Regions from separate parts of the Chromobacterium rhizoryzae genome, predicted to be linked through region 3. Evidence: predicted binding sites of a transcription regulator. Region 3 holds the regulator's gene; each other region holds the start of a gene.
What was found. The regulator FNR, encoded in region 3, switches genes on or off when oxygen is low (the NO sensors DNR and NnrR bind a similar motif). The targets are predictions, from matches to a motif close to TTGATNNNNATCAA.
Positions count from the first base shown of each region.

Region 1: JC616_RS04795 (M61 family metallopeptidase) is a predicted target of FNR. The motif match lies at 1,930-1,943, and genes of this name have one in related genera.
Region 2: JC616_RS14170 (quaternary amine ABC transporter ATP-binding protein) is a predicted target of FNR. The motif match lies at 4,233-4,246, and genes of this name have one in related genera.

Region 1 is NZ_CP066126.1:1,054,377-1,064,971, reverse strand. It holds gene JC616_RS04795 (M61 family metallopeptidase) at 77-1,855, opposite strand; gene ccoN (cytochrome-c oxidase, cbb3-type subunit I) at 2,328-3,752, shown strand; gene ccoO (cytochrome-c oxidase, cbb3-type subunit II) at 3,769-4,383, shown strand; gene JC616_RS04780 (cbb3-type cytochrome oxidase subunit 3) at 4,387-4,578, shown strand; gene ccoP (cytochrome-c oxidase, cbb3-type subunit III) at 4,575-5,492, shown strand; gene ccoG (cytochrome c oxidase accessory protein CcoG) at 5,648-7,099, shown strand; gene JC616_RS04765 (FixH family protein) at 7,103-7,630, shown strand; gene JC616_RS04760 (YbaY family lipoprotein) at 7,630-8,049, shown strand; gene JC616_RS04755 (peptide MFS transporter) at 8,496-9,872, shown strand; gene JC616_RS04750 (ArnT family glycosyltransferase) at 10,052-10,595, shown strand, end outside.
Region 2 is NZ_CP066126.1:3,167,714-3,178,308, reverse strand. It holds gene JC616_RS14190 (electron transfer flavoprotein subunit alpha/FixB family protein) at 1-654, shown strand, start outside; gene JC616_RS14185 (electron transfer flavoprotein subunit beta) at 651-1,424, shown strand; gene JC616_RS14180 (aromatic ring-hydroxylating oxygenase subunit alpha) at 1,451-2,737, shown strand; gene JC616_RS14175 (FAD-binding oxidoreductase) at 2,730-3,845, shown strand; gene JC616_RS14170 (quaternary amine ABC transporter ATP-binding protein) at 4,289-5,335, shown strand; gene JC616_RS14165 (ABC transporter permease) at 5,416-6,279, shown strand; gene JC616_RS14160 (GlxA family transcriptional regulator) at 6,398-7,384, shown strand; gene JC616_RS14155 (choline ABC transporter substrate-binding protein) at 7,520-8,458, shown strand; gene fdhA (formaldehyde dehydrogenase, glutathione-independent) at 8,590-9,783, shown strand; gene JC616_RS14145 (hypothetical protein) at 9,767-10,426, shown strand; gene JC616_RS14140 (formate dehydrogenase subunit gamma) at 10,465-10,595, shown strand, end outside.
Region 3 is NZ_CP066126.1:4,045,010-4,055,604, forward strand. It holds gene hscA (Fe-S protein assembly chaperone HscA) at 1-1,193, shown strand, start outside; gene fdx (ISC system 2Fe-2S type ferredoxin) at 1,203-1,544, shown strand; gene iscX (Fe-S cluster assembly protein IscX) at 1,677-1,868, shown strand; gene JC616_RS18360 (glutathione S-transferase family protein) at 2,044-2,679, shown strand; gene udk (uridine kinase) at 2,772-3,392, shown strand; gene JC616_RS18370 (hypothetical protein) at 3,394-3,720, opposite strand; gene JC616_RS18375 (VOC family protein) at 3,737-4,135, opposite strand; gene JC616_RS18380 (inositol monophosphatase family protein) at 4,221-5,012, opposite strand; gene JC616_RS18385 (RNA methyltransferase) at 5,215-5,994, shown strand; gene JC616_RS18390 (DUF1853 family protein) at 5,984-6,907, shown strand; gene fnr (fumarate/nitrate reduction transcriptional regulator Fnr) at 6,967-7,713, opposite strand; gene hemN (oxygen-independent coproporphyrinogen III oxidase) at 7,823-9,229, shown strand; gene JC616_RS18405 (alanine/glycine:cation symporter family protein) at 9,297-10,595, opposite strand, start outside.

The DNA of each region.
Region 1 (10,595 bases), 2.3 Mb from region 3:
GTCTCCTTCGATGCCGGCTGCGCCGGTCTTGGCTGGAGGGGGACGACGCCGGGCAGCGGCGCCGACCCGATGAATATTAGCGGCGCAGCCACTGCGCGCCGCCGTCCTGCAACAGCAGGCGGCAGGCGTCGGCAGGAGCGGCTTGCAATTCCACTTGCGCGCTGATCAGTTCGTCGCGGCGGAACCAGTGCAGTTTCAGCTTATCGCCGGGCTGGTAGCGCGCCAGCGCCTTGTCCAGGTCCACGGCCTTGAGCTTGTCTATGGCCACGATCACGTCGCCGCCGGACAGGCCGGCGCCTTGCGCCGCGCCGCCGTCGTAGACATTGAGCACGCGCACGCCCTGGGCCTCGGCCACGGCCTTGACCCCCAGGCTGGCCGGCGCAGGCTTGCCGCTCAACGCCAGGCCGCCGCGGTCGCCGGCGTTGGCCGCCGGCTCGAAGCGCAGCTCCACGCCCTGGGCCGCCAACAGTTCGGCCAGCGGCAGGGACTCAACGCCGCGCAGCGCGCGATCGAAAAAGGCCTTGAGGTCCAGGCCGGTGACGGCCTGCGCCTGGCTTTCCCACTCGTCCTCGGCCAGGCCCTTGCCGTCGTCCAGCCATTTGCGCCACAGCGCGCGCATCACGTCGTCCAGCGACTGACGGCCCTGGCTGTCGCGGCGTATGGTCAGGTCCAGCGCCAGCGCGGCCAGCGCGCCCTTGGTGTAATAGCTGACGATGCTGTTGGGGCTGTTTTCGTCTTGTCGATAGTACTTGGTCCACGCTTCGAAGCTGGATTGCTCCAGCGTCTGCTTCAAGCGGCCGGCGCCGCGCTCGACGCCGCTGATGGTTTCCGCCAGCAGGCCCAGATAGCGCTTCTCGTCTATCAGGCCGCAACGCACCAGGCTCAAGTCGTCGTAATAGGAGGTGATGCCCTCGAAGGCCCACAGCAGACGGGTATAGCCTTCCTGGTTCAGATCGTAGGGCGTGAACGCCGCCGGCTTCATCCGCTTGACGTTCCAGCTGTGGAAATATTCGTGGCTGATCAGGCCCAGCAGCTTCAGATAGCCGTCGCCGATCTCCTCGACGCCCTGCTGCGGCAAGTCGTCGCGGTTGGCCACCAGCGCGGTGGAGGCGCGATGCTCCAGGCCGCCGTAGATGTCCTTGCCGACGAAAAGCATGAACACGTAGCGCTCGAAGGGCGCCGGCTCGCCGAACAGCTTGATCTGGTATTCGCAGATTTTCTTGGCGTCGCGCGCCAGGCGCTTGAGGTCGGCGCGGAAGCGGCCGGAGACGACGAATTCGTGCGGCACGCCGCAGGCTTTGAAGCTGACGCGTTCGAAAGCGCCCAGTTCCACCGGGTGGTCGATCAACTCGTCGTAAGAGGCGGCCTGATAGCCGCCGAAGCCGGTTTTCTTGTCCGCGCCGCGCGCCGGCAAGCTGGTCGCCACCTTCCAATCGGCGTAGGCCTTGCCTTCCGGCGGCAGGATCTCCACCTCGCAAGCCTCGTTCTCGTAGCCGTCCGCCGCCAGGAAAACGCTGCTGCCGTTATAGAAGCCGCGCTGCGCGTCCAGATAAGCGCCGCGCACCGACAGATCAAACGCATAAACTTTATAGCGTAGAACCAACGAGCCCTTGACTGGCGCGGCTTGCCAACTGTTTTTTGTCAGCTGGACCAGCCGCACCGCTTTTCCCGCGGATTCCGCGCGAATTTCCACAATATGTTTGGAGAACTCCCGGATCATGTAACTGCCGGGAATCCACGCCGGCAATGAGAAAATCTGGCCATTCTTGGCGGGCCGGGAAACGGTCAGGACGACCTCGAAAAGATGCGCCTCCGGGGCGCTCGGACATAGGGTGTAGCGGACGGAAACGGTCATGATCTGCCTGCAATCGTTGCAAAACCTTCTGATTTTAGCACTTGCCGCGGGTAAACGCTGCGTTTTATGACATCTTGATCCAGGTCAAGAAGGCTGGGCCGCCAGACAATACAATCTCGGTCAGTAGCAACAGTATTTGCAAGAACTGTCACGCTCGCTTGAGACATAAATAAAGACAAATGGGAAAGCGACATCCCCCGGCCGTCCAAACTGGCCCGATATGGGTAATTGATTTAGAATGCCGGGTTAACTAAATGGGGAAATTGCGCTGTCGCAATACGGGATGAACTGCTAATACAGACATCAGTACCGCTGCGATCTGGGTCAAGCGCTTGATTTTAATAAAAGTCGTTTTCCCTGCGGCATCGTCTGGATACAGTCACATCGGTACAGATGGGGACAGTTTCCCGGACTTCAAGCCGCCGATTAGATATGTCACGTTCTGAGTTAGCAACCTTGGAGAAAACCCTAAATGGAAACGCAATCCACTTATAACTATAAGGTGGTGCGCCAATTTGCCATCATGACCGTCGTGTGGGGCATTGTCGGTATGTTGGTGGGCGTCATCATTGCGGCCCAACTGGTGTGGCCCGAATTGAACTTCGGCCCCTGGTTCCACTTTGGCCGCCTGCGTCCTCTGCACACCAATGCGGTCATCTTCGCCTTTGGCGGTTGCGGCCTGTTCGCCACCTCCTATTACGTGGTGCAGCGTACCTGTAACGTCCGGCTGATCTCCGACAAGCTCGCCGCCTTCACCTTCTGGGGCTGGCAGCTGGTGATCGTGCTGGCCGCCATCACCTTGCCGCTGGGCCTGACCACCAGCAAGGAATACGCCGAGCTGGAATGGCCGATCAAACTGCTGATCGCGGTGATCTGGGTTGTTTACGCCATCGTTTTCTTCGGCACCATCGCCATCCGCAAGGTCAAGCACATCTACGTGGCCAACTGGTTCTACGGCGCCTTCATCCTGGCCGTGGCCCTGCTGCACATCGTCAACTCCGCCTTCGTGCCGGTGTCGCTGTGGAAATCCTACTCCGCCTACTCCGGCGCCGTGGACGCCATGGTGCAATGGTGGTACGGCCACAACGCCGTGGGCTTCTTCCTGACCGCCGCCTTCCTGGGCATGATGTACTACTTCATCCCGAAACAGGCCGGCCGTCCGGTTTACTCCTACCGCCTGTCCGTGGTGCACTTCTGGGCGCTGATCTTCACCTATATGTGGGCCGGTCCTCACCACCTGCATTACACCAGCCTGCCTGACTGGACCCAGTCCGTAGGCATGGTGTTCTCCCTGGTGCTGCTGGCTCCGAGCTGGGGCGGCATGATCAACGGCATCATGACGCTGTCCGGCGCCTGGCATAAGCTGCGCACCGATCCGGTGTTGAAATTCCTGGTGGTCTCGCTGTCCTTCTACGGCATGTCCACCTTCGAAGGCCCGATGATGTCGATCAAGACCGTCAACGCCTTGTCCCACTACACCGACTGGACCATCGGCCATGTGCACTCCGGCGCGCTGGGCTGGGTGGGCTTCATCACCATCGGTTCCATGTACTACCTGATTCCGCGCCTGTTCGGCCGCGAATCCATGTTCAGCCTGAAGCTGGTTGAAGCCCATTTCTGGCTCGCCACCGTCGGCGTGGTGCTGTACATCGCCGCGCTGTGGATCTCCGGCGTGACCCAGGGCCTGATGTGGCGCGCGCTGAACCCGGACGGCACCCTGACCTACGCCTTCGTAGAGGCGGTCAAGGCCACCTATCCGTACCACTTCGTGCGTCTGCTCGGCGGCTTCCTGTACCTGCTCGGCATGTTCCTGATGGCCTACAACACCTTCCGCACCGTAACCGCGGGCCGTGCCGTAGACGCCAAGATCCCGGCCATCACCGCCCACGCTCATTGAGGCGCAAGGAAACATCATGGATAAGATACAAAAACTGATCGAAGAACACGTCGGCTATCTGATCGTGTTCACCCTGCTGGTCGTCAGCGTGGCCGGTCTGGTGGAAATTCTGCCGCTGGCCTTCCAGAAATCGACCACTCAGCCGGTGGCCGGCGTCAAGCCCTACACCGCCGTGCAGCTGGCCGGCCGCGACATCTACATCCGCGAAGGCTGCCATACCTGCCACACGCAGATGATCCGTCCGTTCCGCGCTGAAACCGAGCGCTATGGCCACTACTCCGTGGCCGGCGAATCGGTGTACGACCACCCCTTCCTGTGGGGCTCCAAGCGCACCGGTCCGGACCTGGCCCGCGTGGGCGCCCGTTACTCCGACGAATGGCACCGCGTGCACCTGATCAACCCGCGCGACGTGGTTCCCGAGTCCAATATGCCGGCCTTCCCGTGGCTGGCCAAGAATCTGGCCGACGCCGACATTGTGCCGACCAAGATGAAGGCGCTGCGCCTGGTGGGCGTTCCCTATACCGACAAGGACATCGCCGAGGCCAAGGCCCAGGTGGAGGGCAAGTCGGAAATGGACGTGCTGGTCGCTTACCTGCAAGGCCTGGGCCTTGCCTTGAAGAACGTTCGTTAAGCCATGGACTGGGTAACCATCGGACGCTCGCTGTTCACGGTAGTGTGCTTTGCATTCTTCATCGTGGTGCTGGGCATCGCCTACAGCAAGCGCTCCAAGAACCGGTATGAGGACGCGGCCAACCTGCCCTTCCTCGACGACGACAAGGTGCAGGAAGCGGAACAAGACCAAGCTTCCAACGGAGCAAGAAAATGAGTGATTTCGTGAGCGAATTCTGGAACATCTGGATCACCGCGATCGTGCTGGGCGGCCTCGTCTGGCTGACCTATCTGGTGTTTTCGCAATCCAAGATCAAGGTGCAAAAGGGCGAACAGGTGGAGATCACCGGCCACGTGTGGGACGGCGACCTCTCCGAGTACAACCACCCGCTGCCGCGCTGGTGGATGCTGATGTTCTACGTGACCCTGGCCTTCGCCGTGGTCTATCTGATCCTGTATCCCGGCCTCGGTACCTGGAAAGGCATGTTCGGCTGGACCTCGGTAGACCAGTACAAGAAGGAACGCGCACAGGCGGAAGCCAAGTATCAGCCGCTGTACGACCAGTTCCTGAAGCAGGACGTCAAGGCCGTGGCCGCGGATCCCAAGGCTCAGGAAATGGGCAAGCGCCTGTTCCAGACCTACTGCGTGCAGTGCCACGGTTCCGACGCCCGCGGCGCCAAGGGCTTCCCCAACCTGACCGACAACAAGTGGCTGTGGGGCGGTGACATCAAGACCATCCATACCACCATCTCCGAAGGCCGTCACGGCCAGATGCCGGCCTGGGGCGCGGCGTTCGGCGAGGAAAAGGTCAAGGACGTGGCCAACTACGTGCTTTCCCTGTCCAAGCGCAAGCATGACGCGGAGCGCGCGGTGCGCGGCAAGGAAACCTTCGCCACGGTCTGTATCGCCTGCCACGGCGCGGACGGCAAGGGCAACCCGCAGCTGGGCGCGCCCAATCTGACCGACAACAACTGGCTGTACGGCGGCAGCGAGAAAACCATCATCGAAACCATCACCAACGGCCGCAACAACCAGATGCCGGCCTGGAAAGACTTCCTGGGTGAAGGCAAGGTGCATCTGTTGACCGCTTACGTCTGGGGCTTGTCCAACAACCCCAAAGCGCCGCAATAAACCGGTGCCGACCTACTGCCCGCTCACGCGGGCAGTATTCTTTCGCGAGGATGTTATATGATTTCATATAACATCTCCGCTCCGACGCAGCCGCGCATTTCGCCAAGTCCATGCCGCGCATGGCTTTGGCCAAATCCGCAGAGAAGGAAACGCCCATGTCCGATTCGCTCAAGGAAATTCCGATCAAGGTCGAACCGCCGCGCCAGGCCGGCCAGCAGCCCGACGCCACCGAGACCGTTTCTCTGTACGAGTCGCATATCAAGATCTATCCGCGCGCCGTCAAAGGCCTGTTCAACAATCTGCGCGTGCTCTTCGTCATAGGCACCCAGCTGGTCTTCCTCGGCCTGCCCTGGCTGAGCTGGAACGGACGCCAGGCGCTGCATTTCGACCTGATCGAACGCAAATTCCACCTGTTCGGCCTCACCATCTGGCCGCAGGACTTCGTCTATCTGGCCGCGCTGCTGATGTGCTGCGCCTTCGCCCTGTTCACCTGGACCACCATCGCCGGCCGGCTGTGGTGCGGTTATTCCTGTCCGCAGACGGTCTACACCGAAATCATGCTGTGGATAGAGCAATGGGTGGAAGGCGACCGCAACAAGCGCATCAAGCTGGACAAGTCGCCGATGAGCTTGCGCAAATTTCGTCTCAAATTCACCAAGCACGCCTTGATGATCCTGTTCTCGCTGTGGACCGGCTTCACCCTGGTGGGCTACTTCACGCCGATCCGCGATCTGGTGGCCGCCGCGCCGCGCTTCGACTACGGGCCCTGGGAAGCGTTCTGGATGTTCTTCTACGCCGGCTTCACCTATCTGCTGGCCAACTTCATGCGCGAGCAGGTCTGCAAATACATGTGCCCGTACGCGCGCTTCCAGAGCGTGATGTTCGACGCCGACACTCTGATCATTTCCTATGACGAAAAGCGCGGCGAGCCGCGCGGCGCGCGCAAGAAAGGCAGCGACCCGAAGGAACAGGGTCTGGGCGCCTGCATCAACTGCAGCATCTGCGTTCAAGTCTGCCCGGTGGGCATAGACATCCGCAACGGCCTGCAATACGAGTGCATAGGCTGCGCGGCCTGCATCGACGCCTGCGACGAGGTGATGGATAAAATGGCCTATCCGCGCGGCCTGATCCGTTACACCACGGAAAACGCGCTGGAAGGCAAATACCCGGAAAAGGCCATCGCCTCCCGGCTCAAGCGCCCGCGCGTGATACTGTATACGCTGGTGCTCAGCGTCGTTATCGCCACCTCCATCGGCTCCATGCTGATGCGCAAGCCCTTCAAGGTGGACGTGCTGCGCGACCGCGCCTCGCTGGTGCGCGAAACCGATGCCGGCTGGCTGGAAAACACCTATATCATTAAAATTATCAATACTACGGAACAGAATCAGCATTTCAGGATCACAGCATCGGGCTTGCCCGGCCTGAAAGTGCAGGCCGACCGCAAGGACATCGCTGTCGCGGCCACCGGCAACACCGACGTCACCGTTCACGTCCAGGCCGATCCGCAGTACGCGACCAAGGGCAGCCACGAGATCCGCTTCCTGATCGAGTCCATCAACAACCCTTCCCTGCAAGTGGAAGAGAAGTCCAGCTTCATCGGAGAGTAATACATGCAGCACACCCACCCTGCTCCGCGCCCCTGGTACCGCGAGCCCTGGCCCTGGATTCTGTTCGGCCTGCCGCTGATTTCCGTCATCGTCGGCGTGATGTTCCTCGCCACCGCGATCCGCACCGACGACGGCCTGGTCACCGACGACTATTACAAAAAGGGCAAGGCCATCAATATGGAGCTGCGCCGCGACAAGCAAGCCTTCAATATGGGCCTGAGCGCGCAGCTGATGGTGGGCTCGGATCAGCGCACGCTGCGGCTGATCACCACCAGCAAGGTGGCGCTGCCCGCCACCATCACCATGCGCATGGTGCATCCGGCTCAGGACGACTTCGACCAACAAGTGGATATGCGCCAAGCCGGCCCCAATCTCTACCAGGCCACGCTGCCGACGGTTCCGGTCAAGGCCAACCACTGGTACATCCTGCTGGAAGACCAGGCCAAGCAATGGCGGCTGCAGGGCGAGTGGAAGCCGGCTGAAGGCCAGACCGTCTCGCTGGGCCACCCCAACCTGGAGCCGGCGGACTGATGATGACGCGATGGTTCCGCGCCCTGTGCGCGCTGACTCTGGGCCTGGCCATGAGCGCCGCCCACGCCGGCGGCTTCGTGCCCGCCTACCTGACCGGCAATATCGCGCCGCAGCAGAGCGCGACGCTGTCCCAGGCCAAGGACGTGCTGGTCAAGGTTCGCCTGCTGGATCAAAGCCGTCAGGACGCGCCGCCGCAGCTGCTGGCCGAGCAAATCCTGGAAAAGCCGCGCAGCATCCCGGCGGACTTCTCCCTGTGCTACGACAAGCAGGCGATCAAACCCGACGGCCGCTACGTGGTGGAAGGCCAGATCTTCGTTGACGGCGAACTGCGCTACAACAGCAGCCGCCAGACCGAGGTGCTGCGCGCCGGCGCCGACGAACACCCGCAGCTGAGGCTGGACACCGTCGGCGGCAATTAAACGCCGAAGCGCTCCGCCTCCCGGCCCTGCTTCCCGCAGGGCTTTTTCTTTGTCCGCCGCCGCCGGCGCCCGATCAAGTGTTGCTGTTTTGCCTCAGCGCCGGCGAGCCCGGCCCTCAGCCTCCCCTCCAAGGCCGGCAGCGCCGCAAACACGCTTAAGCCCTTCTCCCGCCGGGATTTTCGACAATAGCCCGAATGTGAAGCCTCACAGCACCCATGTCATTTTGCTTACAAATAAATATGACAAATAAAGACAGTTAGTGACGCATTTACTCTATAAACACTGATTGTATGGCAACAAATATTAAAAAATTTTCACATCCAAACATTTCCTAGTTATTATCAAAAATTGCCTACAAAATCCAAGGCAAGTAAAAACTACAACAACACCTCACTCGATCTTGCTCGTTCAAGTGGTGTCACTCAAGTCACACAAGGAAATAATCTATGTCGACCACTTCGCATCCCAAAGGGCTCTATCTGCTTTTTGTGACCGAAATGTGGGAGCGCTTCAGCTATTACGGCATGCGCGCCATTTTCGTGCTGTTCATGATCAAGGCTCTGATGTTCGACAAGGCTCACGCCGCCGACATCTACGGCACTTATACCGGCCTGGTCTACCTGACTCCGCTGATCGGCGGCTATATCGCCGACCGCTACTGGGGCAACCGCCGTTCCATCCTGGTGGGCGGCGTGCTGATGGCCATTGGCCAGTTCATGCTGTTCTTCTCCGGATCGCTGCACGACAGCAATGTGCAAAGCGCCTCCTGGCTGCTGTACGGCGGCCTGGGCATGCTGATTGCCGGCAACGGCCTGTTCAAGCCGAACATTTCCTCGATGGTGGGCCAGCTCTACCCTGAGGGCGACAAGCGCGTCGACTCCGCCTTCACCATCTTCTACATGGGCATCAACGCCGGCTCGCTGATCGCGCCGCTGGTCTGCGGCACCCTGGGCGACACCGGCCACCCGGCCGACTTCAAATGGGGCTTCATGGCCGCCGGCTTCGGCATGCTGCTGAGCCTGGTCGTGTTCTCGCTGTTCAAGAACAAATACCTGGTGACCCCGGAAGGCAAGCCCATCGGCATGGCGCCTAAGCGCCACCACGACAGCGGCGAAAAAGTGGTTCACGCCCCGCTGACTCGCATAGAGAAAGAGCGCCTGGCGGTGATCCTGATCGTGTCCGCCTTCGTGATCTTCTTCTGGTCCGCCTTTGAGCAAGCCGGCGCCTCGCTGACCTTCTTCGCCGAAGAGCAGACCAACCGCAACCTGCTCGGCTTCACCGTGCCGGCCTCCTACTTCCAGTCCATCAACCCGATTTCGGTGGTGATCTTCGCGCCCATCTTCGCCCTCATCTGGACCAAGCTGGGCCACAACAACCGCGAGCCGAACTCCCCGGTGAAAATGGCGCTGGGCCTGTTCTTCCTGGCGCTGGGCTATCTGGTGATCGCCTTCGGCGTGGAAGGCCTGGAACCGGGCGTCAAGGTCAGCATGCTGTGGCTGGTCAGCCTGTACGTGCTGCACACCTTCGGCGAACTGTGCCTGTCCCCGATCGGCCTGTCCCTGGTGGTGAAACTGTCCCCGGCCCGCTTCACCGGTCTGATGATGGGCATCTGGTTCCTGTCCAACGCCGCCGCCAACAAGTTTGCCGGCACCCTGTCGGAACTGTACCCGGACCCGAGCAAGCCGGTGCCGCACTTCCTCGGCTACGCCATCAGCAATCTGCACGACTTCTTCATGTTGTTCGTGGCCATGGCCGGCGTCAGCTCGCTGGTGCTGTTCGCGCTGTCCTACAAACTGAAGAAAATGATGCACGGCCTGCAATAAGGCCAAGCGTCGCCAGCCGGGCGCCCAGCCCGGCTCCGCAAGCAGCCGGCGGACGCCGGCTTTTTTTGCGCCGTCCCCGGCCAACACAGACCGGAGAAAAGGCTTTATCATACGGGGCTTCCAGATTCCGGCCCTTATTCGCCGCCGCGCCCGCGCGCGCCGACGGCCCTCCACCCCGAATGAAAAGATCAAGTCTCTCCTGGCAGCAAGGCGCCTTCGCCGTCCTGCTGCTGCTATTGCTGCTCCGCCTCGCCGGCATGTGGGCGATTCCGCTCACCGACACCACCGAGGCGCGCTACGGCGAAATCGCCCGCAAGATGCTGGAAACCGGCAACTGGGTGACCCTGTGGCACGATTACGGCATTCCGTTCTGGGCCAAACCGCCACTGTCCAGCTGGCTGTCCGCCGCCGGCATGGGCCTGTTCGGCGTCGATGAAATCGCCGCGCGCCTGCCCTCGCTGCTACTGGCCATCGCCACCCTGGGCCTCAGCGCCCACCTGATGCGCCACCGCAGCGGCGGAGACGCCGCCATGGCCGCCGCGCTGATCCTGGCCAGCGGCCTGCTCTTCCTCGGCGCCGCCGGCACGGTGATGACCGATCCGGCGCTGCTCTTCTGCGTGACCCTGAGCCAGGTCGCTTTCTGGCACGCTCTGGCGCGCGACAGCCGCCGCTGGGGCTATGTCTTCTTTGTCGGCCTGGGACTCGGCCTGTTGGCCAAGGGCC
Region 2 (10,595 bases), 880 kb from region 3:
GAGGACGCCGATCTGGGCCGGCGCTTCGCCTGCCGCGAGCGCCTGTCGGTGCTGACCGATGTGGTGGAAATCGCCGCCGACGGCGTGCGCCGCCGCCGGCCGGGCGCGGGCTTCAGCGTGCATCCGCGCGCCCAGGCGCTCTTGCTCGCGCGCGGGGTGGCCGACGTCCGCCTGCCCTTCGTCGGGCGCGGGCTGCGGCAGGCTTGCGCGCCGGAGGCGGCGGAGGAGCGGGTGCGGGACCTGGGCGGCGTCGCCAGCCCGGCCTCGCAACTGGCGCTGGAAGAAGCTGACCTGATCCTGGCCGCCGGCAACGGGGTCAGCGACGTGCCGGCCTTCCTGCGGCTGGCGGAATCCATGGGCGCGGCGGTGGGCGCCTCGCGGGTGGCGGTGGACGACGGGCGTTTCCGCCGCGACCAGCAAGTGGGCGCCACCGGCCGCAGCGTGCAGGCCAGCGCCTATCTGGCGCTGGGCATTTCCGGCGCGGTGCAGCACCTGCAAGGCATCAAGGCCTGCCGCCATGTGATCGCGGTCAATCTGGACGCGGCCGCGCCCATGGTCAAGCGCGCGGACCTGAGCGTGATCGACGACTGCCAGTCCTTCATTCAGGCCTTGCAGGCCTTGCTGGAGCTTGAGAACAAGGAGATCGGACCATGAGCGAGACGGCGCTTTCCGCCGGAACGGCGGCGAAAACGGCGGTGCTGGTGGCCCCGGCGCCGCATCCGGTCAGCGGGCGGCCCTGCGCCGGCCCGGGCGATCTGGCGGCGCTGGCGCTGGCGCGCCGGCTGGGCCGCGCCTTCGTCGTCTTGCACGCAGGGGACGCGGACAAGGAGGCGCTGGCCGACTACCTGGCCCAGGGCGCGGCGGCCATCGCCGTGCTGCAGCCGCCGGCGGACAGCGACCCGACGCCGGCGCTGATCGCCGCGCTGGGCGATTTCGAACTGATTCTGTGCGGCGAACGCTCCGGCGGCGGCGAGGCGTCGGCGCTGCTGCCCTATCTATTGGCCGAAGGCCTGGACCGTCCGCTCTTGCCCGGCGTGCTGTCCTTGACGGAGGAGGACGGAGAATGGCGGGCGCTGCAAGGCCTGGCCAGGGGGCGGCGGCGACGGCTGGCGGCCCAGGCGCCGCTGTTGGCCAGCGTCAAGCCGGACGGCGCGGAGCCGCGCTGGTCCTGGGCCGGCTTGCAATGCGGCGTGGTGACGCGCCGCGCGGCGGCGGGGGAGCCCATGCCCGCGCCCAGGCTGGAGCCGGCGCGGCGCGCGCGGGCGCTGGCGGCGCAGCGCGGCAGCGGCCTGGAGCGCCTGCTGGGGGCGATTGCCGGCGACGACGCGACCGCCGGGGGGCGCGTCGTAAAACAGGGGGATTCCGTCGAGAAAGCGCAAGCGGTGCTGGATTACCTGCGTCAACATCGGCTCGTCGATTTTTGAGCCGCCCGCCATCAAAGGAGCGAGACATGTCCCACAGCGTCATTCCCTTCCCGGCAGCGACGACGGCCCCGCTGCGCGAACTGCTGGCCCGCCGCCGTCCCGGCCACAGCCTGGAAGCGCCGTTCTACCGCTCGCCGCAGGTGTTCGAGGCTGATCTCGAATACATCTTCCGCCGCCACTGGATCTATGTCGGCGTCAGCGCGGAAATACCCGAACCGGGCGACTACCTGACCGTGGAGCTGGGGCGCGATCCCATCCTGATCCTGCGCGACGACGACATGGCCATACGCGCTTTTCACAATGTCTGCCGCCACCGCGGCTCGCGGCTGTGCGCCGAGCGTCAGGGCTCGGTGGGCAATCTGGTCTGCCCCTACCATCAATGGACTTACGATCTGTCCGGCCGGCTGATCTTCGCCGATCACATGGCGGACGGCTTCGACCCCTCGCATCACAGCCTCAAGCCGGTGGCGCTGAAAAATCTGGAAGGGCTGCTGTTCATCTGCCTGGCCGAGCGGCCGCCGGAGGACATCGACGAGATGATGGCGCGGATGGCGCCCTATATCGCGCCGCACCGCATCGACGATTGCAAGGTGGCGGCCCAGGTGGACATCGTCGAGGCGGGCAACTGGAAGCTGACCATGGAGAACAACCGCGAGTGCTATCACTGCACCGCCAACCATCCGGAGCTGACCGTCTCGCTGTACGCCTACAGCTACGGCTTCGCGCCCCGGGCCGAGCAGGCCTCCGGGCTGGCCGATTACCAGCGCGTCGTCGCCGAGCACCACGCGCGCTGGGAGGCCGGCGGCTTGCCCTCGGCCGAGATCGAGCGCCTGTCCGAAGTGTCCGGCTTCCGCGCGATGCGCATGCCGCTGGACCGCAAGGGCCAGTCCCAGACCGTGGACACCGGCGCGGCCTGTCGCAAGCTGCTGGGCGATCTGCGCGACCCGGCGTCCGGCGGCCTGTCGTTCTGGACCCAGCCCAACTCCTGGCACCATTTCATGGCCGACCACATCGTCACCTTCACCGCCTTGCCGCTGTCGGCGGAAAGCACGCTGGTGCGCACCACCTGGCTGGTGCGCAAGGACGCGGAGGAGGGCGTGGACTACGAGGTGGACAACCTCACCCGGGTATGGAAAGCCACCAATCAGCAGGACCGCCGGCTGGTGGAGGAGTCGCAGCGCGGCATCAACGGCTCCGCCTATCGGCCTGGTCCTTATTCGCCCTACACCGAGGCCTTGGTGGAGAAATTCACCCACTGGTACGCGCAGCGGCTGGGCGACGGCCTGGAGCGGGAACGGCGCGACCATGAATAGCGCGCCGCCGGCCAGCCCATTGGATGATCTCCCGTCAGCCGCCGACCTGCCGCTGTGGCGGGCCGGCGAGGACAGCCTGCTCGTCTGCGTTCAGGCGCGGGAGGAAACCCACGATGTCAAAACCTTCGTGTTCCGCGCCGAGCCGCCGCGCCGCTTCCCTTATCTGCCCGGCCAGTTCATCACGCTGGAACTGGACATCGACGGCGCCGCGGTCAACCGCTGTTACACGCTGTCGTCCACGCCCACCCGGCCGGACCGGGTGTCCATCACCGTCAAGCGCATTCCCGGCGGCGTCGTTTCCTCTTGGCTGCACGAGCATCTGCGCCCGGAAATGGCGCTGCGGGTGTTGGGGCCGGCCGGCGAGTTCAGCTATGCGCGCCACGCCGCTTCGCCCTATCTCTTTCTGTCCGCCGGCAGCGGCATCACCCCGCTGATGTCGATGACCCGGGCGCTGACCGATCTGGCCTCCGGCGCCGACATCCTGTTCGTGCACAGCGCGCGCTCGCCGCGCGACATCGTGTTTCGCAAGGAATTGAGCCTGCTGGCCAGCATCCACCCCACTTTCAGCCAGGCGGTGATTTGCGAAAACCGGGCGGGAGAGCCGGATTGGGCCGGCCTGATCGGCCGGCTGGACCGGACGCTGATCGAGCGCATGGCGCCGGATCTGCACGCGCGCCAGGTGTTCTGCTGCGGCCCCGCACCCTATATGGCCGCGGTGCGCGAGCTGCTGCGCCAGTGCGGTTTCGACATGAGCCGCTATCACGAGGAAAGCTTCAATTTCGCCGAACTCAGCGCGGCGCCGCCGGACGAGGCGGTGCGGACGCCGCAGCCCGGCGTCGAGGGCCGCGGCTTCAATGTGCGCTTCGCCAAAACGGGGGACGATTTATCGGTGGCGCCGGGGCAGACGGTGCTGGCGGCGGCGCTGGCCAAGGGCATGCGCCTGCCGGCCTCCTGCACCCGCGGCGTGTGCGGCAGTTGCAAGAGCCGTCTGCTGGAAGGCCGGGTGGACATGCGGCACCAGGGCGGCATCCGGCCGCGCGAAGTGGAGCAGGGCTATTTCCTGCCTTGCTGCAGCCTGCCCTTGAGCGATCTGGTGGTGGATCGCTGAGCGCCTGTCCAAAGTCTCGCGAGCCAGGGCGAAACAAGGCGGAAACGAGCGAAAAAGCGGCATGTACAAGCGGCATTGCGTGTTTTGAGCGGGTACTCACCATACAACGCTTCACGAAGCGCAGCCGTCTTTGACCGCTTCCGCGCGCGCGTCCGTCGCCTCCCCGTCCTTCACGCCTGTCCGGCCGCGGCCGGCGTTTTTGTTTTTGCCGCCGGCGGCGGATTGCGGTTTTTTTACGACACCGGCCGGCCGGGCCGGAGACGAAAGCCGGCGCTGGATTTGGCGGCCAGGCCTATGCCGGCCGGTTTTGCGCGCGGATGTCGGATTTGGACGGCTTGTTGTCGGAATACCCTTACTTGGCCCAGCCCTTCCTTCCTATCTTGAACCTTGATTTACATTAAACATTCTTCGAATTGTCAGCGGCCGCGCCGAAGGGAGCCGGGATGCAAACGATCAAGGTCGAGGTCAGAAACCTCCACAAGGTGTTCGGCGGCAAGCCGGCGGAAGTGATGTCCTTGCTGCGGGCCGGCGAGAGCAAGGACGAAGTGTTTCGGCGCACCGGGGCGGTGGTGGGCGTCAACGACGTGTCGTTCTCGGTGCGCGCCGGCGAAATCTTCGTGCTGATGGGCCTGTCCGGTTCCGGCAAATCCACGCTGATCCGCCTGATCAACCGCTTGCTGGAGCCCAGCGCCGGCCAGATCCTGCTGGACGGCCAGGACCTGACCCGGCTGTCACCCAGGCAATTGGTGGCCTTGCGCCGCCGCGACATGAGCATGGTGTTCCAGAGCTTCGCGCTGATGCCGCACCGCACGGTGCTGGACAACGCCGCCTTCGGCCTGGAAGTGGCCGGCCTCGGGCGCAAGGCCCGCGAGGCGCGGGCGCGGGAAGTGCTGGAGCAAGTGGGGCTGGCCGCCTTCGCCGGCAAGTACCCGCATCAGCTCTCCGGCGGCATGCAGCAGCGGGTGGGTCTGGTGCGCGCGCTGGCGGTCAATCCCTCGCTGATGCTGATGGACGAGGCCTTCTCGGCGCTGGACCCGCTCAAGCGCGCCGAGCTGCAGGACTTGCTGCTGCAATTGCAGCGCGAGCAGCGCCGCACCATCGTCTTCGTCTCCCATGATCTGGAAGAGGCGCTGCGCATCGGCAGCCGCATCGCCATCATGGAGGGCGGCCGGCTGGTACAGGTGGGCAGCCCGCGCGAAATCATCGAATGCCCGGCCGACGACTATGTGCGCAACTTCTTCAAGAGCGTGGACACCTCGCGCTATCTGCAGGCCAAGGATCTGATCGAAGCCGCGCCGCCGCCGCGCGCGACGGCCGCTCCGCACGTGGAGCCGTCCTGTAGCCTGTCCGATGTGCTGTTGCGGCTCCAGGGGCAGGCCGAACCGCTGCAGGTGCGCGACGACGACGGCCGCTGCCTGGGCGTGATCACCCCCAGCAGCGTGCTCAACAAGCTGTCCCAGCACCGCCCTAGCGCGGCCGCCCACCACTGAACCCCAACGGGCGTCGCCGGCGCGGGGGCGTGTGGCTCTCGCCGTCCTGAGCGCGTCCGGCGAGACGAGGAGCACGCCGCATGGCCGACACCAGTCCCCAATCCCCGCTGCCGATAGGCAGCTGGGTCAACCAGATCATCCATTTTCTGCTGGAAAACAACGCCGGCGCCTTCGACGCCGTCGGCGGCGGCATCGACTGGTTCGCCACCCAGGTGGAGGCCTTGTTGCAGGGCGTGCCGCCATGGGCGCTGGCCGGCGTGTTCGCCGGCGTCGGCCTGTGGCGGCTGGGCTGGAAGTTCGCCGTCTTCGTCTGCGCGGCGCTGGGCCTGATCTGGGCCACCGGCTTCTGGAGCCAGACCGTCGCCACGTTGGCGCTGACCCTGTCCGCCACCTGCGTCAGCCTGATGCTGGGGGTGCCGCTGGGCATCTGCTGCGCACGCTGGCGCTGGGTCAACGCCCTGGTGCGGCCGGCGCTGGACTTCATGCAGACCATGCCGGCTTTCGTTTATCTGATTCCCGCGGCAATGTTCTTCGGACTGGGGCGGGTGCCGGGCATCCTGGCCACGGTAGTGTTCGCGGTGCCGCCGGCGGTGCGCTTGACCAATCTGGGCATCCGCCAGGTGAACCGGGAGCTGGTGGAGGCGGGCAACGCCTTCGGCTGCACCTCTTGGCAATTGCTGTTCAAGGTGCAGCTGCCCATCGCGCTGCCGTCCATCATGGCCGGGGTCAATCAGACCATCATGATGGCGCTGTCCATGGTGATCATCGCCTCCATGGTGGGGGCCGGCGGCCTGGGCAACGATGTCCTGGCCAGCATACAGCGGCTGGACGTCGGCCTCGGTTTCGAGAGCGGGCTGGCGGTGGTGCTGCTGGCCATCATCCTGGACCGGATCACCGAAAGCTTCGGCCGCGCGCCGGAAGCGGGCGCCGCGGCCGACGGCTGAGGATGAAACAGGAGGAAACCAGGGACGAAACAATACCTGCGCAACGGTTTTCAAGGCCGGCTGCGAACCGCTTCGGAGCAGAACAACAATCCTCGCAACGCACACATTGGAGGTCGTGATGGGACCGCAACAGATCGCCTCGTTGTCGCATATCGCCTTTTTGCTGCTGGACCGGTTTTCAATGATCGCGTTCTCCAACGCGGTGGAGCCTTTGCGCATGGCCAACTACCTGTCGCGCAAGAAGCTGTACCGCTGGAGCCTGCTGTCGGCGGACGGCGAGCCGGTCAGCGCCAGCAACGGCCTGAGCCTGTCGCCGATCTCCGCGCCGGGCCCTCCGCAGCAGTACGACATGCTCATCGTCTGCGGCGGCTGCCAGGTGCGCGAGGCGGCCACCGACAAGGTGCAGGCGCTGATCCGCCGCTTCGCCGCCCAGGGCGTGCCGCTGGGATCGATCTGCACCGGCACCTTCGCGCTGGCCCGGGCCGGGGTGCTGAACGGCTACCGTTGCGCCATCCATTGGGAAAACCTGCTGTCCATCAGCGAGGAATTCCCCCGCACCCGCTTCACCTCGGACCTGTTTGTGCTGGACCGGGACCGCTTCACCTGTAGCGGCGGCACCGCGCCGCTGGATTTCATGTGCCATCTGATCCGCCACAAGGGCGGCAAGAGCCTGGCGGCCGACGTCTCGGTGCAATTCATCGTGGACCGGCTGCGCGACGACGGCGACCGCCAGCACATCCCGCTGCTGGCGCGCATCGGCACCGGGCACGAAGCCTTGCTGGACGCCGCCTTGTCGATGGAGAGCAATATCGAGAACCCGCGCTCGCTGGAGCATCTGGCGGCGGAGCTGGGCGTGTCGCTGCGCCATCTGGAGCGCTTGTTCAAGCGCTATCTGAGCACCACGCCGGCGCAATACTATTTGGATCTCCGCCTGCGCCGGGCGCGCGAGCTGCTGCTGCAAACCAATATGAGCGTGATGGAAGTCACCGTGGCCTGCGGTTTTCTGTCCTCCTCGCATTTTTCCAAGTCCTACCGCGGGCTGTTCGGCTACCCGCCCAGCCGCGAGCGGCAACAATACCTGGTGGCGGCCGGGGCCATCGCCTGAACGCCTGTTCAAGGCCGGCCGCGCCTTGTCTCGTTCCGGCTCGCGAGACCTTGAACGGGTGCTGGAAACCTAATGGGCGGCGCGGCAGCGGCCGCCGGGCGGACTTTCGCCATCATCGCTGCCCGGGAGGAAGGGATGAATCGATTCAAAGCAATGTCCGCGGCGCTGCTGCTGGCCATCGCCGGCAGCGCGGCGGCACGGGAGCCGGCCGCCTGCCGCAATGTGCGTTTCGCCGATGTCGGCTGGACCGACATCGCGGCCACCACCGGCATGGCCAGCGTGGTGTTGGAGGCCCTGGGCTACCGCCCCAGCGTGACCATGGCCTCGGTGCCCATCGCCTTCTCCGGGCTCAAGAGCCGGCAGATCGACGTGTTCCTCGGGTATTGGAGCCCGTCGATGACGCCGTTGATCGAACCCTATCTGAAAGCGGGCCAGATCAAGGTGCTGACCGAGCCCAATCTGAGCGGGGCCAAGTACACGCTGGCGGTGCCGGACTACGTGGCCGCCGCCGGCCTGCGGGATTTCAAGGACATCGCCCGTTTCAAGGCGCAGCTGGACGGCAAGATCTACGGCATCGAAGCCGGCAACGACGGCAACCGCCTGATCGAGGACATGATCCGCAAGCAACAGTACGGCTTGGGCGGCTTCAAGCTGGTGGAGTCCAGCGAGGCCGGCATGCTGGCCGAACTGGAACGCGCCGAGCGGCGGAAGAAATGGATGGTGTTCCTGGCCTGGGAGCCGCACCCGATGAACGTCAGGCACAAGCTGCGCTATCTGTCCGGCGGCGACGCGGTGTTCGGCCCCAATTTCGGCGCGGCCAGGGTCTTCACCGCGCTGCCGCCGGATTACGAAGCGCGTTGCGCCAATGTCGGCCGCTTGCTGCGCAATCTGCGCTTCAGCACCGATATGGAAAACCGGGTGATGGGGCCGATCATGGACAAGATCAGGCCGGAGGTGGCGGCGCGGGAGTATTTGAAAAAGAACCCGGCGGTGCTGACGAGCTGGCTGGCGGGAGTGGACACCTTCGACGGCCGGCCTGGGCTGAGCGTCGTCGGCCAGGCGCTGGCGCGCTGAGAACCTGTTTACGATCGTGGCGCGTTTGATCGCAAAGGGGTCGCTTTGACTCAAGGCCGGCGTCGCTTTCTTTCCTAGCATCGGGAGCAGATGTCGCCGGTATCCGCCGGCGCGGCAGCGAGGAGACGATGATGACAGGCAATCGCGGAGTGGTGTACCTGGCGCCGGGCCAGGTGGAAGTGCGCTCCATACCCTTTCCGGAACTGGCGTCCCCGGCCGGGCGCAAGCTCGGCCACGGCGTCATTCTCAAGGTGCTGAGCACCAATATCTGCGGCTCGGACCAGCATATGGTGCGCGGCCGCACCACGGCCCCGGCCGGTCTGGTGCTGGGGCATGAAATCACCGGCGAGGTGATAGAGACGGGCGGCGATGTGGAAACGCTGCGCATCGGCGATCTGGTGTCGGTGCCGTTCAATGTGGCGTGCGGACGCTGCCGCTGCTGCAAGGAGCAGGATACCGGCGTGTGCCTGTCGGTGAACCCGGCGCGGGCCGGCGGCGCTTACGGCTACGTCGACATGGGCGGCTGGGTGGGCGGCCAGGCGGAATACGTGATGGTGCCTTACGCCGACTTCAACCTGCTGAAATTTCCGGACCGGGATCAGGCGCTGGCCAAGATCCGAGACCTGACCTGCTTGTCCGACATCCTGCCCACCGGCTATCACGGCGCGGTGTCGGCCGGCGTGGGGCCGGGCAGCACGGTCTACGTGGCCGGCGCGGGCCCGGTGGGTTTGGCGGCGGCGGCTTCCGCGCGCCTGCTGGGCGCGGCGGTGGTCATCGTCGGCGACGTCAATCCGGCGCGGCTGGCCCATGCCCGCGCCGTCGGCTTTGAAACCGCGGATCTGTCGCAGGACGCGACGCTGGGCGAACAGATCGCCGCCATCCTGGGCGTGCCGGAGGTGGATTGCGCGATCGACGCCGTCGGTTTCGAGGCGCGCGGCCACGGCCACGCCGCCTCGCGGCAGGAGGCGCCGGCCACCGTGCTCAACGCCTTGATGGAAGTGACGCGCGAGGCCGGGCGCATCGGCATTCCCGGGCTCTACGTGACCGACGACCCCGGCGCGGTGGACGCGGCGGCCAAGCAGGGCAGCCTGTCGGTGCGCTTTGGCCTGGGCTGGGCCAAGTCGCACAGCTTCTTCACCGGCCAGACTCCGGTGATGAAGTACAACCGCGCGTTGATGCAGGCGATTCTGTGGGACCGCATCCCCATCGCCGAAGTGGTGGGCGTGGAGATCATCAGCCTGGACAACGCGCCCAGAGGCTACGCCGAGTTCGACGGCGGCGCGCCGAAGAAATTCGTCATCGATCCGCATGGGCAGTTGCGCTAGCCTGCTCTGTTGGCTGGGCATGGGCGGCCTGGTCCTGGACGCGCAGGCTTGGGATGCGTCCGCGACCAGCCCGCTGCCCGGCGGCATCGCGCCGGGGCAGCGCATGGTGGCGCCCAGGGCGAGCCTGGGTCCCGGGCTGCCGTCAACGTCCTGGACGAGCGACGTCTCTCCGCCGGAGGACGAAGCCGCGCTGCTCTCCAGCGCCTGCCGGAACCGCCACTTGAACCCCGAGGCGGTTCGGGCGCATGCTAAATCCCGGCTCAGCGACATCAGCGCCAGCGAGTTGAGCGCTTACCGCCTCGAAGGCATCGTGCCGCAGGGGCCGAACCGGCGCGGGCCCTGGAGCAGCTTCGACTGGGTGTTCACCCGGCCCGACGGCGTGTTGCTGGTGTTGAGCGAATGGGATTTCGTCGCCGACGGCGGCGGCGTGCTGGCGCTGCGGGAAGACATGAATATGAGCGTGCGGGGCCATCCGGCCCGTTTTCAGCTCAGGAGCACGCCCTCCGGCAAGCCGGTGTCCGAGCTGAGCTGGGCCAGCCGGCAAAAGCTTTACAGCCTCAAAGTATGGGACGAGGTCGGCCCCGATGCGCGGCAAACCTATAATTCGGCTTGGCTGCTGCGTTTGGCCGAGCAGATCAGGTAAGCGAAGCGGGGGCCTGCTTGCACTCACTGGGAATCGCCATGTCCTTGACCGCGGAACAACAGGCGCGCATCGCCGCGCTGGTATCGGATCATCAAACGCAGCCGGGCGGTTTGCTGCCCTTGCTGCACGCCGTGCAGGACGAGTTGGGCCATGTGCCGGACGCCGCGAC
Region 3 (10,595 bases):
TCGAAGTGCTGGCCACCAGCGGCGACTCCGCGCTGGGCGGCGACGACTTCGACCATCGCGTCTACTGCTGGATGCTGGAACAAGCCGGCCTGTCCGGGCTAGGCGCCCAGGATACCCGCTTGCTGCTGACCCGCGCCCGCGAGGCCAAGGAAGCGCTGACCGAGCACGCGGAGACTCAGATCACCGCGCTGCTGTCCGACGGCCAGGCCCTGAACCTGACGCTGGACCAGGACACCTTCCGCGGCATCACCAAGAACCTGGTGGACAAGACCCTGCTGCCGGTGCGCAAGGCGCTGCGCGACGCCGGCGTCGCCGCGGACGAGGTCCATGGCGTGGTGATGGTGGGCGGCGCCACCCGCATGCCCCAGGTGCAAAAAGCCGTCGGCGATTTCTTCCGCCAGGAGCCGCTGACCAATCTGGACCCGGACAAGGTCGTCGCCTTGGGCGCGGCGATCCAGGCCAATGTGCTGGCCGGCAACAAGGGCGACGACGAGTGGCTGCTGCTGGACGTGATCCCGCTGTCGCTGGGCATCGAGACCATGGGCGGCCTGACCGAGAAGATCATTCCGCGCAACAGCACCATCCCTGTGGCCCGCGCTCAGGACTTCACCACCTTCAAGGACGGCCAGACCGCGATGTCCATCCACGTGCTGCAAGGCGAGCGCGAGCTGGTGGCCGATTGCCGTTCGCTGGCCAAGTTCACCCTGAGCGGCATCCCGCCGATGGTGGCCGGCGCGGCGCGCATCCGCATCACCTTCCAGGTGGACGCCGACGGCCTGCTGGAAGTGTCCGCCCGCGAACAGACCAGCGGCGTGGAAGCGCGCATCGAGGTCAAGCCCTCCTACGGCCTGAGTGACGAGGAAATCAGCCGCATGCTGACCGAGTCCATGACCCATGTGCATGAAGACATCGAGGCGCGCAAACTGCGCGAAGCCGTCGTCGACGCCACCAGCCTCAGCGAGGCCTGTCGCGTTGCGCTCGCCAGCGACGGCGACCTGCTGGACGCCGACGAACGCGCCGCGGTGGAAGAGGCGCTGGCGGCCGTGGACGCGGCCATCGCCGCCGCTCAAATCGCACGCGAGGTCAACGAGGCCTCCGGCCGCCTCAACCGCGCCACCGAAGAATTCGCCTCGCGCCGCATGGATCGCAATATCCGACGCGCGCTCAAAGGCCACAACATTTCCGATTTGTAAGGATCCGCCATGCCGCGAATCATCGTATTGCCCCACGCCGACCTCTGCCCGGAAGGCCTGGTCATCGACAACGCCGAACCCGGCCAGAACATCTGCCAGGTCCTGCTGGATCACGATATCGAGATCGAGCACGCCTGCGAGATGTCCTGTGCCTGCACAACCTGCCATTGCATCGTCCGCGAAGGCGGCGACTCCCTGAACGAAGCCGACGAGCTGGAAGAAGACCTGCTGGACAAGGCCTGGGGACTGGAAGCCCAGTCCCGGCTGTCCTGCCAGGCCATTGTCGCCGATGAGGATTTGGTGATAGACATTCCCCGGTACACCATCAACCACGCCCGCGAACACCACTAGGAACACGCCCTAAAATCCCTGTAGCCGCGTTGCGCCGCCTTGCCGTACCTCATGTACTGTCCGCGGCGGCGCGCCTTGCTACAGCCGCTGCGCTGGATTTTATGAGCGGTTCCCCGCTCAGGAGACAAGAAGATGAAATGGACCGACGTGCTGGACATCGCCATCGAACTGGCGGAAACCCATCCGGAAGTCGACCCCAAGACCGTGCGCTTCGTTGATCTGCACAACTGGGTCGTCGAGCTGCCGGATTTTGACGACGACCACAGCCGCGGCGGCGAACGCGTGCTGGAGGCGATCCAGCAAGCCTGGATCGACGAGGTGTAATAAGCCTCCCCGCCCCCCGTTTTAGCAAGGCCGCGTCGCAGGATGCGGCCTTTTTGCCGTCTTGGGCCCAAAACCCGCCGTCTCCGCATAGGAAAAGACGGGCCGATGGCGGTATCATCGGACAAAGGCTGCGACAGCCCGCCGGCAGCCTCCTCTTTCGAAACGGAGCTCCCTGATGTTCACCCTCATCATCGGCAATAAAAACTACTCCTCCTGGTCCCTGCGCCCCTGGCTGGTGCTGAAAATGCTGGACGAGCCGTTTGAAGAGCAGCAGATCGATCTCTACCTGTCCGACACCAAGGCCCGCATCCTGGCCGCCAACCCGGCCGGCAAGGTGCCCGTGCTGATAGACCGCAAGCTGCGGATCTGGGATTCGCTGGCCATCTGCGAATACCTGGCCGAATGCTTTCCCGCCGCCAAGCTGTGGCCGGACGACGCGGGACTGCGCGCGGTCGCCCGCTCCATCGTCGCCGAGATCCACTCCGGCTTCTCCGCGCTGCGCGAACACCTGGCGATGAATCTGACGCTGCGCCACATCAATTATCAGAGCACGCCGGCGGTGGAGTTCGACATCGCCCGCATCATCTCGCTGTGGGAAGAGCATCTGCCGCGCCACCAGGCCAACGGCGAATTCATCTTCGGCGGCTTCAGCATCGCCGACGCCTTCTTCGCTCCCATCGCCACCCGCTTCCACACTTATAACGTCAAATTGCCGGAGCAATCGCAGGCTTACGTCGATCGTCTGCTGGCTTTGCCGGCGATGCGGGAGTGGTATGAGGCCGCCCAGGCGGAAGGTCAGCGCGCGTCATAGCGGATAATGTCGCAATTAGAGTGGAAGGACGCGCCATAACTCATTAGAATGGCGCGTTTTTTTATCATTTTTACGCGTAGAAGGATAGTTTCATGACCACCCCGTTCATCATCGGCGTTGCAGGCGGCAGCGGCAGCGGTAAAACCACGGTGACCAATCAAGTGCTGGAAACCATTGGCTCCGAGATGGCGGCAGTGATCATTCAAGACTATTACTACCGCGATCAGAGCCATCTGACCTTCGAACAGCGGCTGGCCACCAACTACGACCACCCGCAAGCCTTCGACTGGCCGCTGCTGATCGAGCACATCGACGATCTGCGCAACGGCCGCGCCATCGAAATGCCGGTCTACGACTTCGCCAACCACACCCGCGCCGAGGAAACCATCACCGTGCAGCCGGCGCCGGTCATCGTCATCGAAGGCCTGTTCCCGCTGTACGACGCCGCGCTGCGCGACATGATGTCCTTGAAGATCTTCGTCGACACCGATTCCGACGTGCGCTTCATCCGTCGTCTCAAGCGCGACATCACCGAACGCGGCCGCACCACCGACAGCGTGATCGAACAATACCTGACCACGGTGCGCCCGATGCACAACCAGTTCATCGAGCCCACCAAGCGCTTCGCCGACGTGATCCTGCCGCACGGCGCCAATGATCCGGCGGTGGACATCATCACCACCAAGGTGGCCAGCCTGATGGTGCACAACTGATTTACCCGGCGGCGTCCGCGCCGCCGTCTTCCGCCCGCTTAGCGGGCCCCAAGCACAGGAGCACTCCATGCACACAATCAAACCGCGCAATCCGCACGCTTGCGCGCCCATCATGAAAAAAGGCGGCGCCCACGGACAAAGCCGCTCCGGACAGCGCCAGGCCGGACGCCAGGCCATGCTGGCCGAACTGGATCTGGATTGGGATCTGGATTGGAACGAAGCGGACGCCTATCCGCCGCAGCCGCAAGCCGCTGCCGACGACGAGCCGGCGGTTTTTGGCGACGTGAATAACAAAGAGCCGCGCAATGCGCGGCTCTTTGTTATTCACGGGGCCCAGCCGGCGTTTAAACGTCGGACTTCAACTGCAGCAAATCCCAACGATTGCCGTACAAGTCCTCGAACACCACCACGGTGCCGTATTCCTCCTCGCGCGGCTGCTCGCTGAAGCTCACGCCCGCCGCCGCCATGCGGCGGTAATCGCGCCAGAAATCGTCGGTATGCAGGAAGAAACCCACGCGGCCGCCGGTCTGGCCGCCCACCGCCGCCTGCTGCCGCGCATTGCTCGCCTTGGCCAGCAGCAGCGCGCACTCGCTCGCTCCCGGCGGCGCCACGCGCACCCAGCGCTTGTCCTCGCCCTGGCGCTCATCCTCCAGCAAGACAAAGCCCAGCTTGTCCACATACCAGGCGATGGCTTCATCGTAATCCGTCACCACCAGGGCGACCGAACCCAAAAACTGTTTCATATCATGCTCCAAACAAAAACGGCGCCCCCGAGGACGCCGTGACGCGTTAGCCGCTCAAGCCCCAAGGGGCCCAAGCCGGCAGCGCTTACTTGCCGATATGCGGCGCCAGCGTATGCAGCAGCTGCGCCAGCACTTTCGGGTTGGCGGCGACGATGTCGCCGGACTCCAGCCAGCCTTGTTCGCCGGACAAATCGGTGACGATGCCGCCCGCTTCCTGCACGATCAGGCTGCCCGCGGCGATGTCCCAAGGCTTGAGGTTCAGCTCCCAGAAACCTTCCACGCGGCCGCAAGCGACATTGCACAGGTCCAGCGAGGCCGCGCCTTCGCGGCGTACGCCGGCGGTCTTGGCCAGCACATCCTTGAGCATGCCCAGGTATTGGTCGATATAGCTTTGGTCGGACACCGGGAAGCCGGTGGCGATCACGCATTCATTCATCATGAAGCGTTTGGACACGCGGATGCGGCGATCGTTGAGGAAGGCGCCGACGCCGCGCGAGGCGGTGAACAGATCGTTGCGGTTGGGGTCGAAGACCACGGCTTGCTGCACCTGGCCCTTGTGCGCCAGCGCGATGGAGATCGCGTACTGCGGGTGGCCGTGCAGGAAGTTGGTAGTGCCGTCGATCGGATCGATGATCCACTCGTATTCCGACGAACCGATGCCTTTCGCGCCGGACTCTTCTGCTAGAATCGCGTGCTTGGGATAAGCTTCCAGAATGGAAGCGATGATGGACTCTTCCGCGGCGCGGTCCACTTCGGTCACGAAGTCATTGTGTTTCTTGCGCTCTACGCGCACCGCGTCGAGATTCAGCGACGCGCGCTGGATGACACTGCCGGCGCGGCGAGCGGCTTTCACCGCGACATTGAGCATCGGATGCATTGACGGCCTCTACACTTTCAACCATGACAGACGTCCGCCACATGACGCGACGTCTGCTAGTAACAATCTGGGTTAAGGAACAAGAAAAACCCGGCGCAATCGGGCAAGGCCGCACGCCTGCCCAATCCGGCAAACGCTGGCCTTGCGCGCAAAACGGCGCGCGGGCTTTCGATAAGCCGGCTATTTTAATGTGAAACTGCTGATGAATAAACCCCAAGTACCTGATTTTCTGAAAAACATTCGCATCGTGTTGGCCCGCCCCAACCATCCGGGCAATATCGGCTCCGCCGCCCGGGCGATGAAAACCATGGGCCTGAGCCGGCTGTATCTGGTTGAACCCAAAGTGTTTCCCAGCGACGAGGCCAATACGCTGGCCTCCGGCGCGGTGGATCTTCTGGAGCAGGCCACCGTGGTGTCCAGCCTGGCCGAGGCCTTGCAAGACGTCACCATCGCCTGCGCGCTGACCAGCCGCCGTCGCGAGCTGACCACCCCGCTGTCCACCCCGCGCCAGACCACGCCGGAACTGGTGGCGCGCGCCCGCGCCGGCGAACAGGTGGCCCTGGTGTTCGGCAACGAGACCTTCGGCCTGTCCATTGAAGAAGTCGAACAATGCAACCGCCTGGTGACCATCCCCGGCAACCCGGACTACTTCTCGCTGAATCTGGCGATGGCGGTGCAGGTGATGACTTACGAACTGTTCAGCCACACCGGCGTGGACGTCGACTATCTGCGCGCAGACAGCGACGCGGCGGCGCTGGGCGAGGTGGAGGGCTTCTGCGGCCACCTGGAACAGACCATGGACAAGATAGGCTATTTCCGCCGCCGCAACAGCGAACGGATGATGCGCCGGATGCGCACCCTGTTCAACCGCTCCGGCCTGCTGCGCGAGGAAATCGACATCCTGCGCGGCTTCCTCAAACAGGTGCAGCGCGCCGCCGACGGCGAAGTCCGCCGCGACGCGCCCGGACAGGATGGCGAATAAGCCGCCGTTCACCCTGCCCTACGCGCACCCGGCGGTGCGCGATCTGGCTTTTCTGCTCTCCGCGCCCTCTCCCTGGCGCAGCGGCGCGGACATCCCGCCGCAGCGGCTGCTGGGGGCCGACGGCCCGGCCTTGCTGCAAACGCTGGACGCCGATCCTGCCGAACTTCAGCACTGGCTGGCGCGCCAGCCCACCCGCCGTCTGGGCCATTACGCGGAACGGCTGCTGTCCTTCTGGTTCCGGCTGGCGCCGCACATCGAACTGGTGGCCAGCAATCTGCCGGTGCGCGCGCCGGACGGCCGCACCGTCGGCGAGTTCGACTTCCTGCTGCGCCTAGACGGCCAACCGCTGCATCTGGAAGCCGCCAGCAAGTTCTATCTGCAACTGGGCCGCAGCGCGGACACCTTGACCGGCCCCAGCCTGCGCGACGCCTGGGCGCTGAAAGCCCATAAACTGCAAACCCAGCTGCGCCTGTCCCGCCACCCGGCGGCGCAAGCGACGCTTCCGGCGGGCTTTGAGGGCTGCGCGGTCGGCGCCCGGCTCAGCGGCTGGCTCTTCCACGCCCGCGACACCGCGCCGGAAGCGCCGCCCGGCGCCCAGCCGCTGTACGGGCAATACTGGCCGCTGCGCGGCGACTGGCCGGCGTTGAATGCGGATTCGCGCTGGGCCTGGCTGCCCAGGCTCAGTTGGCTGGCGCCGGCGCGCCGCTCACGGGAACACACCGCCGACGCGGCGGAACTGCGCGCGCGCCTGGAACAGGCCGAGGCGCCGCAGCTACTGGCCGAACTGCAACCCGGCCCCGACGGCGACTGGCATGAAGTGGCCCGCGGCTTCGCCGTGCCGCCGGGCTGGCCTCAGGAAGCGCCGCTGTCGCGGCTGCTGCTGCAAATCGCGGACTGCGCGCCGGCCCCATGAAAAAAGGCAAGCCCGAGGGCTTGCCTTGCGTTTTCCATCTGTCCGCCCGCGCGGCGGAATCAATGTCCGTTGGCGTGAGCGCAGCCGGAAATCAGCGCCTTCAATTCGTCCACCATCACCAGTTGGATGTGCTTGTGATCGACGGTGATCCAGCCTTGCTGCTGGAACTTGGACAGCGTGCGGCTGACGGTTTCCAGCTTCAGGCCGAGGAAGCTGCCGATTTCCTCGCGGCTCATGCGCAGGATGAAGTCGTTGGCGGCGAAGCCGCGGGTGGACAGACGCTGCGACAGATTGAGCAGGAAGGCGGCCAGGCGCTCTTCCGCCTTCATGTTGCCCAATAACAACATTACATTCTGATCGCGAACGATCTCGCGGCTCATCAGACGGTAGAAATGGTGCTGCAGGGTGGGAATTTCGCGGCCCAGGCTCTCCATGCGGCTGAACGGCAGCTCGCACACCTCGCTGTCCTCCAGCGCGATGGCGTCGCAGCCGTGCACATTGGCGGAAATGCCGTCCAGGCCCATCAGTTCGCCGGACATATGGAAGCCTGTGACCTGCTCGCGGCCGTCCTGGCTGGCGACGCTGGTCTTGAAGAAGCCGGTGCGCACCGCGAACAGCGAACGGAAGCCTTCGCCGCTGCGGAACAAGTACTCGCCGCGCTTCAAACGGCGGCTTTGGCGGATCACCGCGTCGAGCTGGGTCAGCTCCTCGCGGTTAAGCCCCACAGGTAGACAAAGTTCCTTCAGGCTGCAGTTGGAGCAGGAGACCTTCAGGTTATGCAAAGAGATATGGTTCTGATCGGACATGGCATGTTTAGTACAAGCTTGCGATGAAGCTTGACCCTTATCAAAGCGAAATTCGCAGGATTTCCGCAAATTTACCAGTCCACCAGAGGTTTTGCCATCCAAATACGACATGAAGACCACCCACCCATTTTCTCCTGCCCATTTTGAATTCGACCGCGCGCTGATTGAGCGCCTCGACGGGACAGGTCCTAGATATACGTCATACCCGACAGCGGATCGCTTTACGCCGGGTTTTGCCGAAAGAGACTACATCCACTGGCTACGGCAGCGCAGCATCGGCGCCAACCGGAAACCTTTATCATTGTACGCTCATATACCTTTTTGCAACACTATCTGCTACTACTGCGGTTGCAACAAGATCATCACCAAGGACAGCGGCAAAGCGGACTTGTACCTGGACTACCTGGAGAAGGAGGTCCGCATGATCGCCTCCTGTCTGGGCCGCCGCGAGCAAGTGATACAGCTGCATTTCGGCGGCGGCACCCCCACTTTCTTGTCCGACGCGCAACTGGAACGATTGATGACCTTGCTCAAGACTCATTTCGAGTTCTTGAAGGAGGGGGAGTATTCCATAGAAATAGACCCGCGCAAAGTCAGCGCGGCGACAATCTTCAAACTGGCCGAACTCGGCTTCAACCGCATCAGCGTCGGGATTCAGGACTTTGAACCGGCGGTGCAGCAGGCGGTGAACCGGGTGCAGTCCGAAGAGGAAACACTGGAGGTGATCCAGGCCGCGCGCGACGCCGGCTTCAAGTCCGTCAGCGTCGATCTGATCTACGGCCTGCCGCTGCAGACCCGGGAATCGGTGCGCCGCACGCTGGACAAGGTGATCGCCATCGGGCCGGACCGGCTGGCGCTGTACAACTACGCCCACCTGCCCACCGTGTTCATGCCGCAGCGGCGCATCAACGAGGCCGATCTGCCCTCGCCGGAAACCAAGCTGGACATCCTGCAGGACTCGGTGCAGCGCCTGGCCGACGCCGGCTATGTCTTCATCGGCATGGATCACTTCGCCAAGCCGGACGACGAACTGGCCTCCGCCCTGCGCCAGGGCCGGCTGCAACGCAATTTCCAGGGTTACTCCACCCATGCGGACTGCGACATGATCGGTCTTGGCGTGTCCTCCATCGGCAAGATCGGCCCCTGTTACAGCCAGAGCGCCAAGGACTTGGACAGTTATTACGCGGCGCTGGACAGCGGCCATCTGCCGGTGTTGCGCGGGCTGACGCTGGACAATGACGACATCCTGCGCCGCAGCATCATCCAGGGCCTGATGTGTCGCTTCTCGCTGTCGGTGGAGGCGCTGGAAGAGATCCACGGCATCAACTTCGCCGAGTACTTCGCCGAAGAACTGCCGCAGATCCGCGAATACCAGCAACTGGGCCTGCTGTCCTTCGACGGCGACTTCATCATGGTGGAGCCCAAGGGCCGCTTCCTGATCCGCAATATCGCGATGATCTTCGACCGGCATCTGCGAGAGCGCCGCACCCAGGCGCGCTACTCCAAGACCATTTGAACGGGGCTAGCAACAAAACAGCCCGCGTCTGGACGCGGGCTGTTTATCGTTGGAGCCGGACGCAGGCTTACCAGATGTCTTTTTCCACCTTGGCGGCCAGTTCCGGGTAATCCGCCACCTTGAACACCGGGGTGGACTCGCCCCGCTTCAGCTGACGCTCGTAATCCTTCAGCACGATGAAGAAATAACGCGACAGCAGCACGATGGCCACCAGATTGATCAGCGCCATCAGGCCCATGGCGAAGTCGGCCATATCCCACACCAGCGGCAGGCTGGCCACCGCGCCGAACATCACCATCGCCAGCACGATCAGACGGAAGGCCAGCAAGATCCCCTTATTGCTGCGGATGAATTCGACATTGCCCTCGGCGTAAGCGTAATTGCCGATGATGGTGGAAAAAGCGAACAGGAACATCGCCACCGCTAGGAAGGACGCGCCTATCGGGCCGAACTGCGATTCGATCGCCTTCTGCGTCAGCGCCACGCCGCTCAAACCCTGGTCATACACGCCGGACAGCAGAATGATGGCGGCGGTGGCGGTACAGATCACCATGGTGTCGATGAAGACGCCGAACATCTGGATCGCGCCCTGACTCGCCGGGTGACGCGAAGTCGCCGTCGCCGCCGCGTTGGGGGCGGAGCCCATGCCCGCCTCATTGGAGAACAGGCCGCGCTTGATGCCCAGCATCATCGCCTGGCTCACCGCATAGCCGGCAAAGCCGCCCGCCGCCTGCTCCAGACCGAAGGCGCTCTTGACGATCAACACGATCAAACCCGGCAGCTCGGCCGCGTGCGCCGCCAAGACATAGAAGGTCATCAGCAGATAAATGGCCGCCATCACCGGCACCAGCCACTCGGCCACCCGCGCCACCGAGCGCACGCCGCCAAAAATGATGGGGGCAGTCATCACCACCAGGGCGATGCCCACCATATAGCGGTTCCAGCCCCAGGCGCCCTCGGTGGCCGCCACGATGGAGTTGGCCTGCACCGCGTTGAACACCAGGCCGAAGGCCAGGATCAGACACAGGGCGAAGATCACGCCCAGCCAGCGTTGCCCCAGGCCTTTCTGGATGTAGTAGGCCGGGCCGCCGCGGAAGGTGTCGTCATGGTGATTGGTCTTGAACAGCTGCGCCAAAGTCGATTCGGCGAAAGCGCTGGCCATGCCCAGCATGGCGGTCAGCCACATCCAGAACACCGCGCCGGGGCCGCCGGCGGCAATGGCGATGGCCACGCCGGCGATATTGCCGGTGCCCACCCGGCTGGCGAGGCCGGTGGCGAAAGCCTGGAACGGCGAAATATCGTCCTTGCTGCGATGGCCGCCGCGGCCGCCCATCATTTCGCGCCAGCCGCGCGCGAACAGCCTCAG